2 regions of the Bradyrhizobium sp. B097 genome follow, and region 2 is predicted to be linked to the other one. Evidence: riboswitches for the same ligand, from Rfam matches in the RefSeq annotation. Region 2 holds a riboswitch; the other holds the start of a gene.
What was found. Region 2 has a riboswitch for glycine ahead of AAFG07_RS16960 (D-amino acid dehydrogenase). Riboswitches for the same ligand answer to the same signal wherever they lie in the genome.
Positions count from the first base shown of each region.

Region 1: another riboswitch for glycine. It lies ahead of AAFG07_RS33040 (FAD-dependent oxidoreductase); the one in region 2 lies ahead of AAFG07_RS16960 (D-amino acid dehydrogenase).

Region 1 is NZ_CP152412.1:7,188,204-7,196,639, forward strand. It holds gene AAFG07_RS33020 (cytochrome P450) at 1-870, opposite strand, end outside; gene AAFG07_RS33025 (Xaa-Pro peptidase family protein) at 1,190-2,359, opposite strand; gene AAFG07_RS33030 (hypothetical protein) at 2,805-3,161, opposite strand; gene AAFG07_RS33035 (Lrp/AsnC family transcriptional regulator) at 3,478-3,930, shown strand; partial or broken gene AAFG07_RS33040 (FAD-dependent oxidoreductase) at 4,168-4,290, opposite strand; glycine riboswitch at 4,358-4,450, opposite strand; glycine riboswitch at 4,451-4,536, opposite strand; gene AAFG07_RS33045 (aminotransferase class IV) at 5,330-6,277, shown strand; gene AAFG07_RS33050 (M20/M25/M40 family metallo-hydrolase) at 6,837-7,055, shown strand; gene AAFG07_RS33055 (Crp/Fnr family transcriptional regulator) at 7,692-8,436, shown strand, end outside.
Region 2 is NZ_CP152412.1:3,648,409-3,656,844, reverse strand. It holds gene AAFG07_RS16985 (phospholipase D-like domain-containing protein) at 1-1,709, opposite strand, end outside; gene AAFG07_RS16980 (PilZ domain-containing protein) at 1,905-2,192, opposite strand; gene AAFG07_RS16975 (hypothetical protein) at 2,474-2,788, shown strand; gene AAFG07_RS16970 (ABC transporter substrate-binding protein) at 2,873-4,492, opposite strand; gene AAFG07_RS16965 (M20/M25/M40 family metallo-hydrolase) at 4,762-5,892, shown strand; glycine riboswitch at 5,985-6,090, shown strand; glycine riboswitch at 6,094-6,209, shown strand; gene AAFG07_RS16960 (D-amino acid dehydrogenase) at 6,275-7,582, shown strand; gene AAFG07_RS16955 (ArgE/DapE family deacylase) at 7,709-8,436, shown strand, end outside.

The DNA of each region.
Region 1 (8,436 bases), 3.5 Mb from region 2:
CCGCAGGACTTCCTCGACGAACGCGTTGAGGGTGCCTTCCTGGTCGCGCGTCACGGCGTCGTGCAGGCCGGGATCGGACAGGAACAGGTAGATCGCATTGGCGATGGCGTTCGCGGTCGTCTCGCCCGCACCGATCACCAGCTCCCGCACGATCCCGACGAGATGGTCGACCCCCACCTCGCCATACTCGGCCTCGGCCCGGGTCCAGAGCTCGCTGATCAGATCGTTGCCCCGCCTGTCCTTTCGCTCGAGGATCAACGGCACGAACAGCCTGTTCAGTTCGGCGGATGCCCGCAGTGCCTTCCGGTTCAGTTCGTCATTGGCGTACTTCACACCGAGGCTGGCAACGATATCCTTATGCCATTGCGAGACATCGGCCATCAGCGCGTCGTCTTTCCAGGGAAGCCCGAAAAGCGAGCCCATGACGCGGTTCGGCACCTCAAAGGCAAGCTGGGAGGCGAGCTCGGCGCTTCCCTTTCCGGCAAAGAGGTCGATCAGGTGGTTGACCGCAGGCAGCACATGTCCGACGCGATAGGCAGGCATGTGCGCAGGGCTCAGAAGCTTCAGATAGAAGCGGCGCATGCGCGCATGCTCTTCCCCGACCAGTGAGGAGACACCCGTCCTGGCGAGATCGCCCTTGATCTCGAACGTCACGGCGGGCGCATCGACGGGCAGGATCCGGTATGTCGCCTCGTCGGTCTCGATCGCCCTGCAGATATCGTAGCTCAGCACGAGCCAGCTATCCATGCCGGGATCCCAAACGACCTTCCCTCGCCTGCGCAACTCGTCATAGGTCGAAAACGGATCCCGCTCGGCAAGCGAGACCATCGACCACTCGGCGGAAGACGGCAAAATCGAAGCAGTGCTCATATTAAGGTGCCTTGTTCCGAAGTCTTTGCGTCGCAAACGTTTGGTTGCCGCTCAGGACGCCGGACGCTTGGTGTATACTCCACGGTCGGTGATGAAAGCGCTGCATTTCAGGGCCGATTCTGCAATATTCCTTCATTCGGGATGTTGTGCAGACGATGAACTGCAGGGCAGGACTCCCTGCCCTTGGGTGGTGTGTGACGCCCGCATCCCCGCGCGCACCGCCAATTGCCACTCGATGCAGACCGCCGCGACAAAGCGTGCAAGCGTCTTTGCGGCGATCCGGCTCCATGAAGCCAACGGGCGCGGGCTGCAAGCGCACTCAAACCTCGATAACCGGCAACTTCGCCGGCGCAATCGTGCTCAGGAATTCAGGACCACCCGTCGTGACCCTGAATACTTCCTCCACCTGAAAGACCCCGCCGGCGGCTTCGAGCTTTGGTTCCACGTGCAGGACGGTATCTTCCTGGATGATATCGGTCGAACCGGCCAAAAGGGACGGAGGCTCCGTCAGTCCGCTTCCCGAGCCATGTCCGACGCGCCCCGAGAGGGGAAAATCGGAGAAATTCCTTGCAGACCAAAGTTCGGCGTAAAGCGCGAATGCGTCGTCGCCCGTCATGCCGGGACGAATCCCTTCGGCCAGGCGGAGCGTCGTGCTTCTCACCACCTCATAAAGCTTTTCCTGTTCAGGTGTGGCTTTGCCGGCCTTTGCCACGCGGTTCAAGTCGCTGACCGCGTCGGCACGGCGCACACCCATATCGACCCAGACGAAATCGTCTTTCTGCAGCCTGATGTCCGCGTTTGGCCGGGTATAGGAGAAATCGCCACGTCCAAAGCGGACAGGAAGCCACTCGACACTGTCTGCGCCGCGACCGATCATCCGCTGCTCAAGCAATTGACCGAACTCGTACTCGCTCACCCCGGGCCGGAGGCCGGCCAGTCCGTCAAAAAACGAATCCGTCGCAACGTTGCAGGCCGCTCGAATTGATTGAAACTCGTGCTCACTCTTGATCAGGCGCTGGCGCCAGATCAGATCGGCCGCATCGACGGGCCGGAACTGATGGGGCGCGGCACGCAGAAGATCGATCAGCATGACCGATCCGCGGCCGAACATGTCGAAACCATAATCAAAGCCGATTGCCGAACCGCCCGGAAGCCCGTGCAAAAACGTCGCGGCCGCCTGAAGTGCACTGTCGGTGAACCCGTCATAGTAGACAGGGCGCACGTCCGCATTACGAATCTGGCGCGCGTTGCGCTGCTCAATCCGGGAGATCAGGATCGATACGCCCGGCTGATCGCGCCGAACAATCGCCAGCATCGGACGCGCGTCCGAAATCCAGTACAGGCTGCGAAATCCCGTGTAGTATTCGAAGTTGTGTCGGGACGTGAGAACCAGCGCCTCAATCGCCGCCCCGGCCATGTTATCCCTAAGGCGAGAGATTCGTGAGCTTATTTCAGCATCACTCGGCCAGGACGGGATCGTGCTCGACATCTTTATTGCTCCATGGAATGGCCGATTACACCAAACGGTGACACGGACCGCCTTCTCCGCGCTCCAGGCACACTCACGCCATTACCGCTTCTCGGAAGACCAGCGAGCGGCCTAATCCCGGCCACGCGACGACGAACGCGTCGTGGATACTGGATGACAACGGCGCGCTCGCGGGGATGAACACGGCGCCATGCCCTCTCGAGATCAACAGCCAGTCTTTTGCGGGCTGGCTCCTCCGGCGCCGACACATCCCGTGAGCTCCTTGGCTCGGTGTTGCTTCCCCTGCTTCGCAAGCACTACCTTGATGATATGCCTTATATACCAGCTATATTAGAGCTACCATATTTATCGCGCGGGTCAACCTGGAACAGATATGGCAACGCTGTTATCCGGGTTGCTGTACCACGCGAGATTGGCGAGCTCACCGATGGTGCGACTGACGCTCTCATGAAAGCGCGCAGGTGCAACGCCAGGCCAGGTAATTGCGAAGAACACGGTCACTGTTCAAACAGGTGTTCGGCCGTAACCGGTAAAACTGAAACCGGTGGACGATCGACACACGTGAAAGCGGGCCGGAGGCGTCGCTGCGGTGCTTCAGGAACAGGACCCTTGAGCCGGGTTGTCCGGGCGCGAATTGGCGGACTGGCAGCGGATTTAAGATCCGGGTGTTGCCCCCGCGGGCCGAAGAGTGCGGTCTTCGGCCGATTTCGGCGGTGACCTCGCTGGCTCTTTCCTGGGCTGACACATCAGCCTGACAAAGCGCCTGCCAACAGTGTTCTTCCAGGACGATATTTTCACTCATAAGCAACAGCTCCACGATTTCGGCTCCGGCGCAGCGTTCCTGGTGTCAACCATTCGTGGGCCCGTTGGCTCGGGACGCCCGGGACGCCCGAGCCTTCTTTTCGCGGCCTTTAGTTGGGTCGATTGGCCGGCGCAGCTGTTCGGCTGGCCCCCAACGGTTCAGACCGCAGGACGGAATAGAGTTTGGTTGCAAAATGCGCAGCCCGGTGAAACAAGCACCGCAGGATCGATGCAACCTAGAAAATTCGCTCGCTGATTTCGATACCAATGCGGTGCCTCGCGATTGGAACCCTTTAAGAGATAGCCGGGTGCGGCAAATGGACGACCTGGATCGACGAATTCTTGCGACCCTGCAGAGAAACAACCAGCTTTCCTTTGCCGAGCTCGCGGAAGCCGTGGGCTCGTCTCCAGCCTCGTGCATGCGACGGGTGAACAAGCTGCGTTCGAATGGCGTGATAGTTGCGGATATCTCGCTCGTCGATCCGAAAGCGCTCGGCAAATCGCTGACTGTCGTTGTCACAGTTCAACTCGACCGGGAGCGGCTTGACCTTGTGGACGATTTCAAACGCGCAATGCGCGCCGCCAATGAGGTCAGCCAGTGCTACATGGTCACCGGCGATGCCGATTTCGTTCTGGTCGTTACCGTCGACGACGTTGAGGCGTTCGACCTCTTCGTGAAGACGAAGCTTTACACAAATCCGAACGTACGGAAATTCCAGAGCATGATCACGCTTGATCGCGTTAAATTCGAGCCGAGAATCAGGGTGTAGCGGGAACGAGGCAAATCAACGGCCTCTCGATATCGAACTGTCCGCTGAATCATTCGGGCTCGAAAGCACGAACGTCCCAGGCTCGCTCTATCGTTCCCGCGGCTCGCGCAGGCCGGTTCGCAATATTCCCTGGAAGAGCTGGGTTGCGATCGGCCGGCAGCTCCTCCAAGGGGATCAGCTGCTCACACCGGCATTGGCAGTGCCGCCCACCAGCCCCGCGGCCATTTCCGCCGTTATGCATGACAGTAGCTGACCGCCATCTGCAAATGACGTTTCCATTGCCGGATAACGGTGGCGATCGATCACGGTCACCTGGTGGCCACGTTGCAACAGCGCGTAAGCCGTTGTGACGCCAGCGATGCCTGCACCTGAACGATGATATGGGACGTTATCTCTCCAACAGCAGGGTTCGGCCTTCCGCCAGTCCTGGCCTCCATCTGTCTTCTACCTGAGAGATTTTTCCTCGCTGCGAGAGGATCCCCTTCGGTGAGCGCCGATCGCGGCTGCTCTTCAGATTGTTCGGCATTGGAAGTCCTTTTGCCTGAGAGTTTCCTGGGGGTGCTCCGTCGGCGCACCTTCGACAGGTGCCTCTCCTATCCAAGCCTTGAGAACGGCTATTCCATTTCCGGATCATCTGCCGCGCAGGGCTCTATTCTCACATGCGTCTCCTCGTAATGCCGGATGCCAAATCGCGTTCATGCTTCGAGTTCTCGCACTTCGCAGGCACGCCAGACCGGCCGCAACGGCTCTTCAGTGCGCCGCGGCGCGATCAATGACATATTTGGCAGTAGATTTGCGCCAAAATGCTCCGGTCGATGAAATAGACGGTACAAAGAACGACGCAAGTCATGGCAAAGACTTCTTGAGGCGTAACCCGCACGAGGCGATCGCAAGAACCAGCCCCTACCGGGCCGTCCGCGCTTCAGGCCGACAGCCCGGCTGGTACGCGGTGCCCCAAGGGACCGGACCGCGTCATTGTCCCACGGGCTCTTCTGTCTGTGGGCCTTTCAACTTCAGCGACGGCAACGGCGCTATCGCCACCCTGCCCTTTGCGTTCAAAGAGCGTGGAATTGATGAAACCACCGGGTCGCGGCAGAGCCCCGAAGAAGGTCATCGCCACGAGCCGCACGCCGGGCGGCTTGCTCTCGCTCTTCTTGAGAAGCCCGACGCCGCAAAAGCAACCCACGAAACGCTGGTCTCGGGAAGCGGGCGATGCATGAATTCATCCACGACGACAGGCAATTTGGAGCGTTCGTTGCGCATATGGCCTGCAATTGATTTCCAGGCACCGGCAAGACGTGAGAACCAGAAGCGGCTGCCGACGGGAAGTTGCGATTTGGTGACGGACCGTACCGCGGCGGCAAGGCAAATCGCCCGGAGAACCACCGTGAAGATCACACTGACTGACGCCGCAAATGCGCTGCCAGGCACCGAACAGAATCACATTGACCGGCGTCGTTATCCTCACGGCATAGCATTCATGGATGGTCAGTATCTTCCTGTGTCCCAGGCCAAAGTTTCGGTGCTGGACTATGGCTTCCTTCACTCCGATGCAACCTATGATACTGCACATGTGTGGGAGGGGCGGTTCTTCCGCCTCAATCTCCATTTGGACCGGTTCTGGCGCAGTGTGGAGCGCCTTCGTATGAAACTCCCGTACAGCCGCGACGAGGTGGAGGAGATCCTCCACAATTGTGTGGCGCTCTCGGGTCACAAGTCCGCGTATGTAGAGATGATCTGCACACGCGGATCGTCGCCGACCTTCAGCCGTGATCCGCGCCAGGCGGAGAACCGCTTCATCGCGTTTGCCGTGCCCTTCGGTTCCGTCGCCAGCAAGGAGCAACTCGAACGCGGGCTGCATGTTTCGATCAGCGGGACTATTCGAATTTCCCCAAAATCGGTCGACCCTTCCATCAAGAACTATCATTGGCTGGACCTCGTGATGGGCCTGTTCGATGCCTATGACGCCGGCGGCGAAACCGCACTTGTTCTGGACGCCAACGGAAATATTGCGGAAGGTCCGGGCTTCAATGTCTTCATCGTCAGGGACGGCGCGCTGCGTACTCCGGCATTTGGCGTCCTTCCCGGCATCACGCGCCGAAGCGTGTTCGACCTTTGCGCGGAGATCGGACTGCCCGCCAAAGCTGCCGACGTCTCTCCCGCGGAACTGCGCGCCGCCGACGAGGTCTTCATCACATCGACCGCGGGAGGCATCATGCCCGTGACCCGCGTCGACGCAGCCCCGATCGCCGGCGGCTGCGTCGGTCCGATCACGCGGCGCATGATCGACATGTACTGGCAGAAGCATCGTGATCCGGCCTGGTCCATGCCCGTCGCCCATGTCTAGAGCGACCCGGCCGGCTGTCGAATGGCCGCCGCTTTCTCTCCTGTCTGCGGTCGGAGCTTTCTGTCATCAATGCACTGAATGCCTGCGCCACACTTGCCTCGGCCCCGCCGAGAGTGAAAGATCGCGTGTTGCGGCCAGGGCGGGCCCCGACTGCCATGGCATGACCCCGGTGCGCTTTGTTTGCGGCACAGGAGGCATAACCCGCTCGAAGCGTTTTTCTTCGCCTTGAGGCTGCGACCTTCTATTCGTCCTTCGGGCCAACAGCGCTCTGTTCGAGACGCTCACAAGCAAGCAGGAGGCCCGTCCCGGATCCGGCAAAGAGACAGCTGAACAAGATCGATACGTTCCGGACGCTTCAACGGGAAGCCAGCGGCTAGCGGCAGTATCTGTACCAGAATCCGGAAGTGGAATTTCAGCTCAGCAACACGGCTGGATTCATCGCCGGGAAACTCGCCTCGTTTGGCATAAACCATGTTGTCACCGGCATCGCGGAGATGGGCGTCGTCGCGCTCATACAGGGAAACGGCGGCGACGGGCCACCATCGGGCTCAGGGCGGACATGGACGCATTGCCCATACTGGAAGCCCCTCGGGCAAGGCCTGGTCATCGAGGACGCGCCGGAAAAATGCCTGCGTGCGGGCACGACGGGCATACCGTCATGCTGCCTGGCGCAGCGAAGCACCTTGCGGGCACCCGCAACTTCCGTGGCATCGTCGCGCTGATATTTCAGCCGCGGAATAGAACGGGCCCGGGAGTGAGACCGGCGGCCAAAGGATGATCCGCGAGGAATTGCGGGATCGTTTCCCGCATCATGCCAATGAAGTTGTGGCCGCAAGCGGTACAGGCTCCGTGTCGGCATCATATGGATCGCATATATAAGCGCCGTTTCCAGGATTGAGCGAAGCAACGCCTGGCCGGTACCAGGCGGTTGCTCCTTCCACCAGATACGCCCGGGCAGTCGAGATTGTGTTCAAGTTGACATTCCATATATACCTGCTATAGTCAGTAGGGAATTTAGAGAACGCTCGCGTCCGGCATTCCTGAGAACTGCTATGCCAGAGCCGCGTTCGCCGGAGCTTCGGCAAACGGATGCACATCGCGCCTTGAAGCGAGCACAGCACGCGGGAGGAGCGCTGGCAGCGGCCAGGATCAGTTCGCCCGGGAGATTGCTTGATGCAAACGACTACTGGAATGCGCGATTGTCAGGCAGGACGGTCCGGCCTCTTTAAGGTTGGAGGCGATCCCGGTGTGGCTCCAGCCAATGCTTCTCCAGATAGGGGCCCCAATAGATCTTCAAAGCCTGCCCGTCTTCGCACTCTCTCCGCCCTGGATCGTCGACGCCTCATGGCTGGCCGCTTTTCTTGTTCATGGCATTAACCCTTCAATTGGCCTTGCAACTCAATTGAGTTGAACTATGCGGGAACAGAGCAATCGAGCGATGCTTTCGTGGACCGGCACTGTGCGGCAGAATATGCGGGGTTTTGCCAAGAATGAGATTTTGGCACGAATATCGCTACAGGATCTCGCAGCGATAGGCGAACTCCTTGAGCCGGTGATCTTGAGAGAACGCATGATTCTCCAGGAGCCGAAAACCCATCTTGAGCACGTTTATTTCATAGAATCCGGTCTCGTCTCGCTGAGAGTTGTTGCGATCGGCAGCATCCTTGAAACCGCAGTCATAGGACATCGGGGCGCAGTTGGCGCCTCGCTGCTGTTTGGAGGGCACCCTTCAGCGCATCAGGCTGTTGTGCTCTTCCCCGGAAGCGCGCACAGGATCCGCATCGAGGACCTGCGCCGGCTGATGAACGAATCCCGTGAAATACAGCGACATCTGCTTCAGTACGTTCAAGCCCTGACCCTGCATTGTGCCCAGATCGGGCTTTGCGGAGTGCGGCACGATCGCGAGAAGCGAATTGCGTGCTGGCTCTGTCTGGCAAGTGATGCGATTGACGGCAGCGTGCTTCCAGTCACCCATGACTATCTTTCGTCCGTTCTGGGGTTACGCCGTGCCGGCGTAACGGAGACCCTGATCCGGTTCGAGGAGCAAGGGCTTATCCGCAAGATGCGAGGCGTCTTGCAGATCGACCAGCGCAAGCCTCTCGAGCAGAAAGCATGCTGTTGTTACAGGCGTATCGCGAGCGCTTACGACTGCTCTGACC
Region 2 (8,436 bases):
TGCGCCGCGCCGCCACCGCCTCCGCTGCCCGTCGCGCGCGGCGGCACCGGCTCCTCCATCCAGAAATCCAGTTCCTGCTCCTTGCCGCCGCCCGGCTTCCAGCCGTCGAGCGAATAGATCTGATCCGGATTGCCGCCGCTGCCGAGATAGCCGCGCCAGGAATAGTGGTCGTAGACGCCGTTGATGTGCAGCGCATAGGCCTGGGCAAGCTGCTTGTTGCCGCGGATGATCACGAGATTCTCGTCATTCTTCTCCGAGGCGGCGACCGAGAAATTGTGCGATCCGGTGATGACGGCGCAATTGTCGGAGAACGGATCGATCACGATGGTCTTGGAGTGAACGATCGCGATCATCCCCGCGTTGCGGATCTGCTGGACGCTGAATTCGACGTCGGCCCATGAGGGTTCGTTGGTCGCGCTCACGCCATGCGGCAGCTGGACGTCGTCATGAAAGGATTGCTGCGGCGCGCCCGATTTGACGACCTCCCCGCCGACCGAAACGATGTTGCCGTTCTTGCTGGGCATCATGGTCGACACCACGCCGCGGACATAAATGTCGTTCTGCTGTGCGCGGTCCAGCAGGGCATCCAGCAGCGGCGATTGACCAGGCATGAACATCAGGAAGAGCGCGCCGTCCTTGGCGTTCTGGATCAGGTCCAGCACCGGCTGGAACTCGGCCTCGCCGTTGGTCGCGGCGAAGAAGACCGAAATGTTGCTGTCGCTGGTCGGACTGGAATTCGACGTCTTGAGCGCGGGCGGCATGGCATTGCCCGCGGCGACCAGCTTGCCCCACTGATCGAGGTAGCGCTTGGCGATCACCGCATTCTCGATGATCAGCACGTTGTTGAGCTGCGTGCACAGCCCGGTGGTGGTCCAGTTGGTGCTGCCGGTCAGCACGCGGATCGCGTTGCCATGCGCGTCGCTCTCGACCACGAACTTGTTGTGGACGCTCGGCGACGACCTGCCCGCATTCGACAGATCGCGATGCTTGACCGTCAGGCCGGCGCCACTGAGCTCGCCCGCGATGTTCGGCTTGGTCGCGCTGCCATTGCCGAGCAGGACGTTGCCGCGGCTGCCGAACGGCTTCAGCGCGCCGACCAGCTCCTCGTCATTCATCTCATAGATGGCGGCATGGATCTGGCTGCCGCGGAGATCGGCATCGTGCAGAAAGGCCAGGATCTCGTGCAGGGCGTCGCCTGAAAGGTAGCGCCGCGCCTGGTTGGCCGGGTCGGAAAGACCTTTGACGAAATTGCGCAGCGCGTCGTCGGACGTATCGCCCTGCACGAAGCGGCTGACGATCTGCGACATCAAGGTGCCGCGATTGAAATAGGCCGACAAGCCGCCGCCCGCATCGCCCGAAGCGACCGCCGGCGTCGTCCAGGCCGACACCGAGGCGGCATCCGGCGTGAACGTCCCGTTCGCACCGCTCTTCATCGCGGTGACGCGATATGAGACGTTGTCGGTGTCGACGACGCTGTGATCGGTCCAGATGCAGCGCCGGAACGGCGATTGCGTCGAGGAGATGCCGGCGTCCGCCACCGGCTTCTCGCCGGGCTTCGGCGGAATGCGGTTGGACAGCACGGTCGTCTGTTGCGTGATGTTGTTGCGCCGCTCGAGCTGGAATCCGACCCAGTCGTTGGACCAGGTGTCCGGCTGCCAGGCGATCAGGATATCATCGGCGTTCGCGTAGGCCTTGACATTGATGGTCATCACAATTTCCCCGAGGCTGGGTGAATGCGCAGGAGCGAAACAATGGACGCCACCCTTGCACGGTGAGAGCGTGCATCCTGGAGCGGCACCGATATCGGCCCGTCGGACAATACCCCGGTAACCTCGGGTAGTTTGTGAAATAGACGACAACTGTTCGTGCAAATCGGCGCGGCGCGCCACGCCTGGCGTCGAGCCTTACTCGAACGTCAGTCCCAGCCGCTTCTGCTTCTTCCATGCGATGCGGCACGGCCACCGCTGGCCGTCGACGGCGAGGGTGAAGCGGTCGGGAAACCACAGCGGCGAGATGACTTCGATGCAGGCGCCCTGAGGTGAGAGATTCCGGACCGTGCAGGCAATCGCTTCATTGCCGAATTCGATCGCTCCCGACTTGAGCACGCGGCGGCGTGCGCCGATACGGCGCTTCTCGGTCGGCATTGCCTGTTGCGCGCTGGCCGGTGCGGGCCTGCTATGGTCGTCGGCCATGGGCCCGTCGCGGTAAGTTCACAAGCTGGCGGTCAGATTACGATGCAATACTAACGGGAACCTTAAAGCCGGCGCTATCCAAATTGGTATGCCACGCGCCCGCCCACGGCTTGAGCAAGCAGCCGAGGCGTCACGATGCTTGCATCACCTCATCGTGTTTTGCGGGTGTGGCAGGGTTCACATGCCGCGCTCGCCACGTGGTGTAGTGTGGTCGCATTGGAAATTCCGGCCGCACATTTCGCGGCCATCAGATTTCGAGATCAATGAGTTGGAGATAGGCGATGACGATTGCGGATCGCAATCGGATTGCCGGTCGCAATCAGATTGTCGGCAATACCGCGCCCGATCATGGCGCTTCCGCCCTCGAGCACGGCGACGACGCGGCCCATTGCAGCAACGGGCTCAGCGCACAGAAATTCCGCGATGCGACGCCCGACGAGCGCGCGATCTACCGGCGCTGGATTCGCAGTGCGATCGTGCTGTGCGGATTGTTGGCGTTTGCCGCGGGAGCGATGGTCTGGATGAACGGCGACGGCGTCGGACAGACCCAGCTCACGAGGCTGTCGAGCACGAGCAACGCGAAATCGGGCCACTAGATTAGCCGCCGTCGCGAAGCGACGGCGCGAAACGAAAATGGCCGGGACAGGTCCCGGCCATTTGTGTTGTGTGAAGCCTGAAGCCTACTCGGACTTGTCGATATTCCAGAAGATCGGCGTTGCCGGACCATCGAGCACACCGGACAGCGACTTCCGCCAGGCGCTCGGACCCTGATACTGACCGAGCGGAATGTAGATGACCTGCTCGTAGGCTTCCTTCTGGATATCGGCCGCGATCTTCTTCTGTTCGTCGAGCGACGGCGCGCGAACGAAGGCGTCCTTCAGCTGCTCGATCTTCGGATCGTCGGCCCAGCCGAACCATCCGCCATTCTTGCCCTGACCGCCAATCGAGAGGTTGGCGATCGGGTTGGAGACGTCGGCACTGACCCAGTTGGTGAAGAACATGTTCCAGCCGCCATCCTTCGGCGCCTTCTGGCTGGCGCGGCGAGTCACCACGGTCTGCCAGTCGGTGGCCTGCAGGTCGACCTTGAAGCCGGCGTCGCGCAGTTGCTGGGCGACAACAACCGGCTGCGCCTTGAGCGTGGTGACATCGCCCGGCGCCATGATGACGACGGGCGTGCCATCATAGCCGGACTCGGCAAGCGCCTTCTTGGCCGCCGCCATGTCGCCCCCCTTCAACAAGGTCTCGCCGCCGACTTCGGACGCGAACGGCGTGTCGCAGATGAAGAAGGAGACGCAGGTCTTGTAGTATTTCGGATTGCCGACCAGCGCGTCGAGCACCTGCTTCTGGTTGATCGCCATCAGCGCCGCCTGGCGAACCTTGATGTTGTCGAACGGCGGATAGAGGAAGTTCATGCGGCCGAGCGTCTGGAAGCCGAACTTGTTCAGCGTCTCGACCTTCAGGTCCTTGTCGCCTTCCAGGATCGACAGCGTGTCGAACGACGGGTTCTCCAGGAAATCGATGTCACCGGACTGCAGCGCATTCATCGCAGTCTGCGCGTCGGCCATCGTGACCCACTCGACGCGGTCAACCTTTACGACCTTGCCGCCCGCGGTCCAGCTCGCCGGCTCCTTGCGCGGCACGTAGTCCGTGTTCTTGACATAGACCGCCTTCACGCCCGGCTGGAATTCGGCCTGGACGAATTTGAACGGGCCCGAACCGATCTGCTCCGGGATCGGCTTGTCCGGCGGCGTTTCGGCCAGCCGCTTCGGCATCATGAAGGCGACGCGCGACGACGGCTTGCCGATCGAATCCAGCACCAGGCCGTAGGGCTCCTTCAGCTTCAGCGTGATCGTCTTCGCATCGGTGGCCTCTAAGCTCGCCGTGAAGTCCATCAGCTTCTGGCCCATGCCGTCGACCTTGGCCCAGCGCTTCAGCGAAGCGACACAGTCTTCCGCGGTCACCGGCGTTCCATCGTGCCACTTCAGGCCGTCGCGCAGCGTGAACGTGTAAGTGAGCTTGTCGTCGGACACCTTCCAGTCCGCCATCTGCGGCTGGATCTTGAAGTTGGAGTCGGTCGCGACCAGCGTGTCGTAGACCATGTAGCCATGGTCTCGCGTGATATAGGCGGTGGTCAGGATCGGATCGATGACGCGCAGATCCGAGTGCATCACCGCGGTGATGGTCTTGCCCGCGGCCATAGCCTGCGGCGCAAAGGACAATTCCTGCGGCGCGAACGACAGCGCGAGCGCGGTTAACGCAGCCGCGAGCGTGCGGTGCTTCCAACGCGAGATAGGGAACATGCAATTTCTCCTGACGTGTAACTGGTCAAAGCCGGCTTATTCGTTATGCATGCGGTTCGTTATTTAGGCGAACTAACATGCTGTATGGCTTGTGAAATCGAGACTTGCATCAAGCGCAATGCGCGTCAATCGGTTTCCGGCAGGATCGAACGTATACGAACGAATGAACCGCTGGTGCAGCGCATTTGACTTTACAAACTCGTCTTCCGAGCTTTTCGTACCGCACGCGAACGCGTATCGGCGCGCACAAACAACAAGAGAGAAAAGACATGAACCCCGCCAATCTTCCTTTTGATTCCGAAGCGATGCTGCAGGGGCTGCGCAGCTGGGTGGAATGCGAGAGCCCGACATGGGATGCGGCCGCAGTCGAGCGCATGCTCGACCTCGCCGCGCGCGAGATGGCGGTCATGGGTGCGACGATCGAACGCATCGCGGGACGCCAGGGCTGTGCCGGCTGCGTCCGCGCCCGTTTTCCCCATCCGAAACAAGGCCAGCCCGGCATCCTCATCGCCGGCCATCTGGACACCGTGCACCCGGTCGGCACCATCGAAAAGCTGGCGTGGCGGCGCGAAGGCAACAAGTGCTTCGGGCCCGGTATCTTCGACATGAAGGGCGGCAACTATCTGTCGATCGAGGCGATCCGGCAGTTGGCGCGCGCGTCCTTCACGACGCCGCTGCCGATCACGGTGCTGTTCACGCCCGATGAAGAGGTCGGCACGCCGTCGACGCGCGACATCATCGAGGCGGAGGCCGCGCGCAACAAATACGTGCTGGTGCCGGAGCCCGGCCGGCCGAACAACGGCGTCGTCACCGGCCGCTACGCGATCGCGCGCTTCAATCTGGAAGCTGTCGGCAAGCCGAGCCATGCCGGCGCGACACTTTCTTCCGGCCGTTCTGCGATCCGCGAAATGGCCCGGCAAATCATTGCGATCGACGGCATGACCACCGAAGACTGCACCTTCTCGGTCGGCATCGTGCATGGCGGGCAATGGGTCAATTGCGTCGCAACGACCTGCACCGGCGAAGCGCTCAGCATGGCCAAGCGCCAGGCCGATCTCGACCGCGGCGTCGAGCGCATGCTGGCGCTGTCGGGCACCGCCAACGACGTGACCTTCAAGGTGACGCGCGGCGTCACCCGCCCGGTATGGGAGCCGGATGCCGGCACCATGGCGCTCTATGAAAAGGCCAAGGGCCTTGCAGCGGCGATGGGCCTCGATCTGCCGCACGGCAGCGCCGGCGGCGGATCGGACGGCAACTTCACCGGTGCGATGGGCATCCCTACCCTCGACGGCCTCGGCGTTCGCGGCGCCGATGCACATACGCTCAACGAGCATATCGAGATCGAGAGCCTCGCCGAGCGCGGCCGCCTGATGGCGGCGCTGCTGGCGACGCTGGACTGACATCGATTTGCACTGCACAACACGTTGGCACTGCCGGACCGAAATTTAGCCTTGTCCAATTTTAAGGCTTCGCCTACGGTCCGGCCGTCCAACGCGACGATGCGGGAGAGATCGAAGCCACAACATTCGTGTTGTTGCTTCGGCGCCGACGGAGCAACCGCCCCGGAAACTCTCAGGCAAAAGGACTGTATCGTCAGGACGATCTGGAGAGAGACGAACATGGCCGCACATCAAGGGCCATGACGTCCACCGAAGGGGATAGTCTGCCATCGGGCCCAGGCCCGATGCGGATCAAGCTCTCAGGTACCGTGACAGATGGGGCGCCGACGCCGGTTTCACCGGTGGTTCGGCGACTCTAACCCACGGGAGCCTGAAGACCACCATGCCTCACATCGCAATCATTGGCGCCGGCATCACCGGCGTGACGACGGCCTATGCCCTGCTCGAACGCGGCTACCGGGTGACTGTCCTCGACAGGCATCGCTACGCCGCGATGGAAACCTCATTCGCCAACGGCGGACAGCTTTCCGCCAGCAATGCAGAGGTGTGGAACAGCGCCGCGACCATTCTCAAGGGGCTGCGCTGGATGCTTCGAAGCGACGCGCCGCTGCTGATGAATCCGAAGCCGAGCTGGCACAAATATTCCTGGATCGGCGAGTTCGTCGGCCACATCGGCCGCTATCGCACCAACACCATCGAGACCACGCGGCTCGCAATCGAAGCGCGCAAGCATCTGTTCTCGATCGCGCAGCGCGAGAATATCGCCTTCGATCTCGAACGCCGCGGCATCCTGCACGTCTATCACGACAAGGCCGGCTTCGAGGCGGGCCTGCGCGTCAACACGCTGCTGCAACAAGGCGGGCTCGACCGCCGGCCGGTGACGGCGGACGAAATCCGCAGCATCGAACCCGCGCTGCAGACGAGCTGCTATGGCGGCTTCTTCACACCGTCGGACGCGACCGGCGATATCCACAAGTTCACGCGCGGCCTCGCCGACGCCTGCATCCGCCGCGGCGCGAGCTTCGTCCATGAAGCCGACGTCGATGCGATCGCGCGCGGCGACGACGGCTTCCGCATCGGCTGGAACGAAGTCGCTTCGCACGATGCTGAGGTCGCGACGCGACATGAGTTGCAGGCGGACGGCATCGTCATTTGCGCCGGCGTCGCGAGCCGCCACTTCGCAGGCCTGCTCAACGACCGCGTCAACGTCTATCCGGTGAAGGGCTATTCGATCACCGTGCAGCTCGATGCGCCGCAAAGCCGGGACGCTGCGCCAACCGTCAGCCTGCTCGATGAGGCCGCGAAGATCGTCACCAGCCGGCTCGGCGCCGACCGCTTCCGCGTCGCCGGCACCGCCGAGTTCAACGGTTTCAACCTCGACATTCGCGCCGACCGCATCCAGCCGCTGGTGGATTGGGTGCGGCAGCATTTTCCCGGCGTCGACACGTCGAGGGTCGTGCCGTGGGCCGGCCTGCGCCCGATGATGCCGAACATGATGCCGGTGGTGCGCGCCGGACGGTTTCCGGGCGTGTTCTACAACACCGGCCACGGTCATCTCGGCTGGACGCTGTCGGCTGCGACGGCGCAGATGGTGGCAGGCGCGATCGATGACTGGCGCGATCTCGACACGCCCTCGATGGTGCCATCGCAGGTCGATGCGACAGAGACCGCCCGCGCAGCTTTCCCCTAATTATCCGGCCGACGAGGAAGAATATGAGCGTATTTGCGTGTGGCCAAGTCGGAATTCGCTGAGAAACACCGCATGACAACGACTAGCGTCATATTGGGGAAAAGCGCTTCAGCGCGGGAGGGGACAATGCGCATTGGGGTGGCGGACACGCACGACACGTTGACCAAGCCGGATCAGATTGCCGCCGAGCTGTGCGCGGCCGTCGATCGAAACTTCGACGATCAGATCGCGTTCCTGTCGCGCATGGTGCAGTTCCGCAGCCTGCGCGGACAGGAAGCGCCGCAACAACGCTGGCTGGCCGAGCAATTCGCAAAGCGCCGCTACGACGTCGATACGTTCAGCCTTGCCGACGTCGACCTGATGAGCCATCCGAAGGCTGCACCGATGGACGGCATCGATCTTGCCGGATCGCAGCAAGTCGTTGCCACGCTCAACAGCAAAGGCAGCGGACGCAGCCTGATCCTGCAAGGTCATATCGACGTGGTGCCGGAGGGCCCCGCTGACCTCTGGGAGCAACCTCCGTTCTCGGGCGCCGTGCACGGAGGCTGGATGTTCGGGCGTGGCGCGCAGGACATGAAGGCCGGTGTCTCGGCAATGATCTTCGCGCTCGATGCCATCCGCGACGCCGGCTATGCCCCGGGCGGGCGTGTCCATCTGCAGACCGTGACCGAGGAAGAGAGCACCGGCAACGGCGCGCTGTCGACCTTGATGCGCGGCTATCGCGCCGACGCCTGCCTCATTCCAGAGCCGACCGGACACACGCTGACGCGTGCCCAGGTCGGCGCCGTCTGGTTTCGCCTGCGCGTCCGTGGCACGCCGGTGCATGTCGCCTATTCCGAGGCCGGTACCAGCGC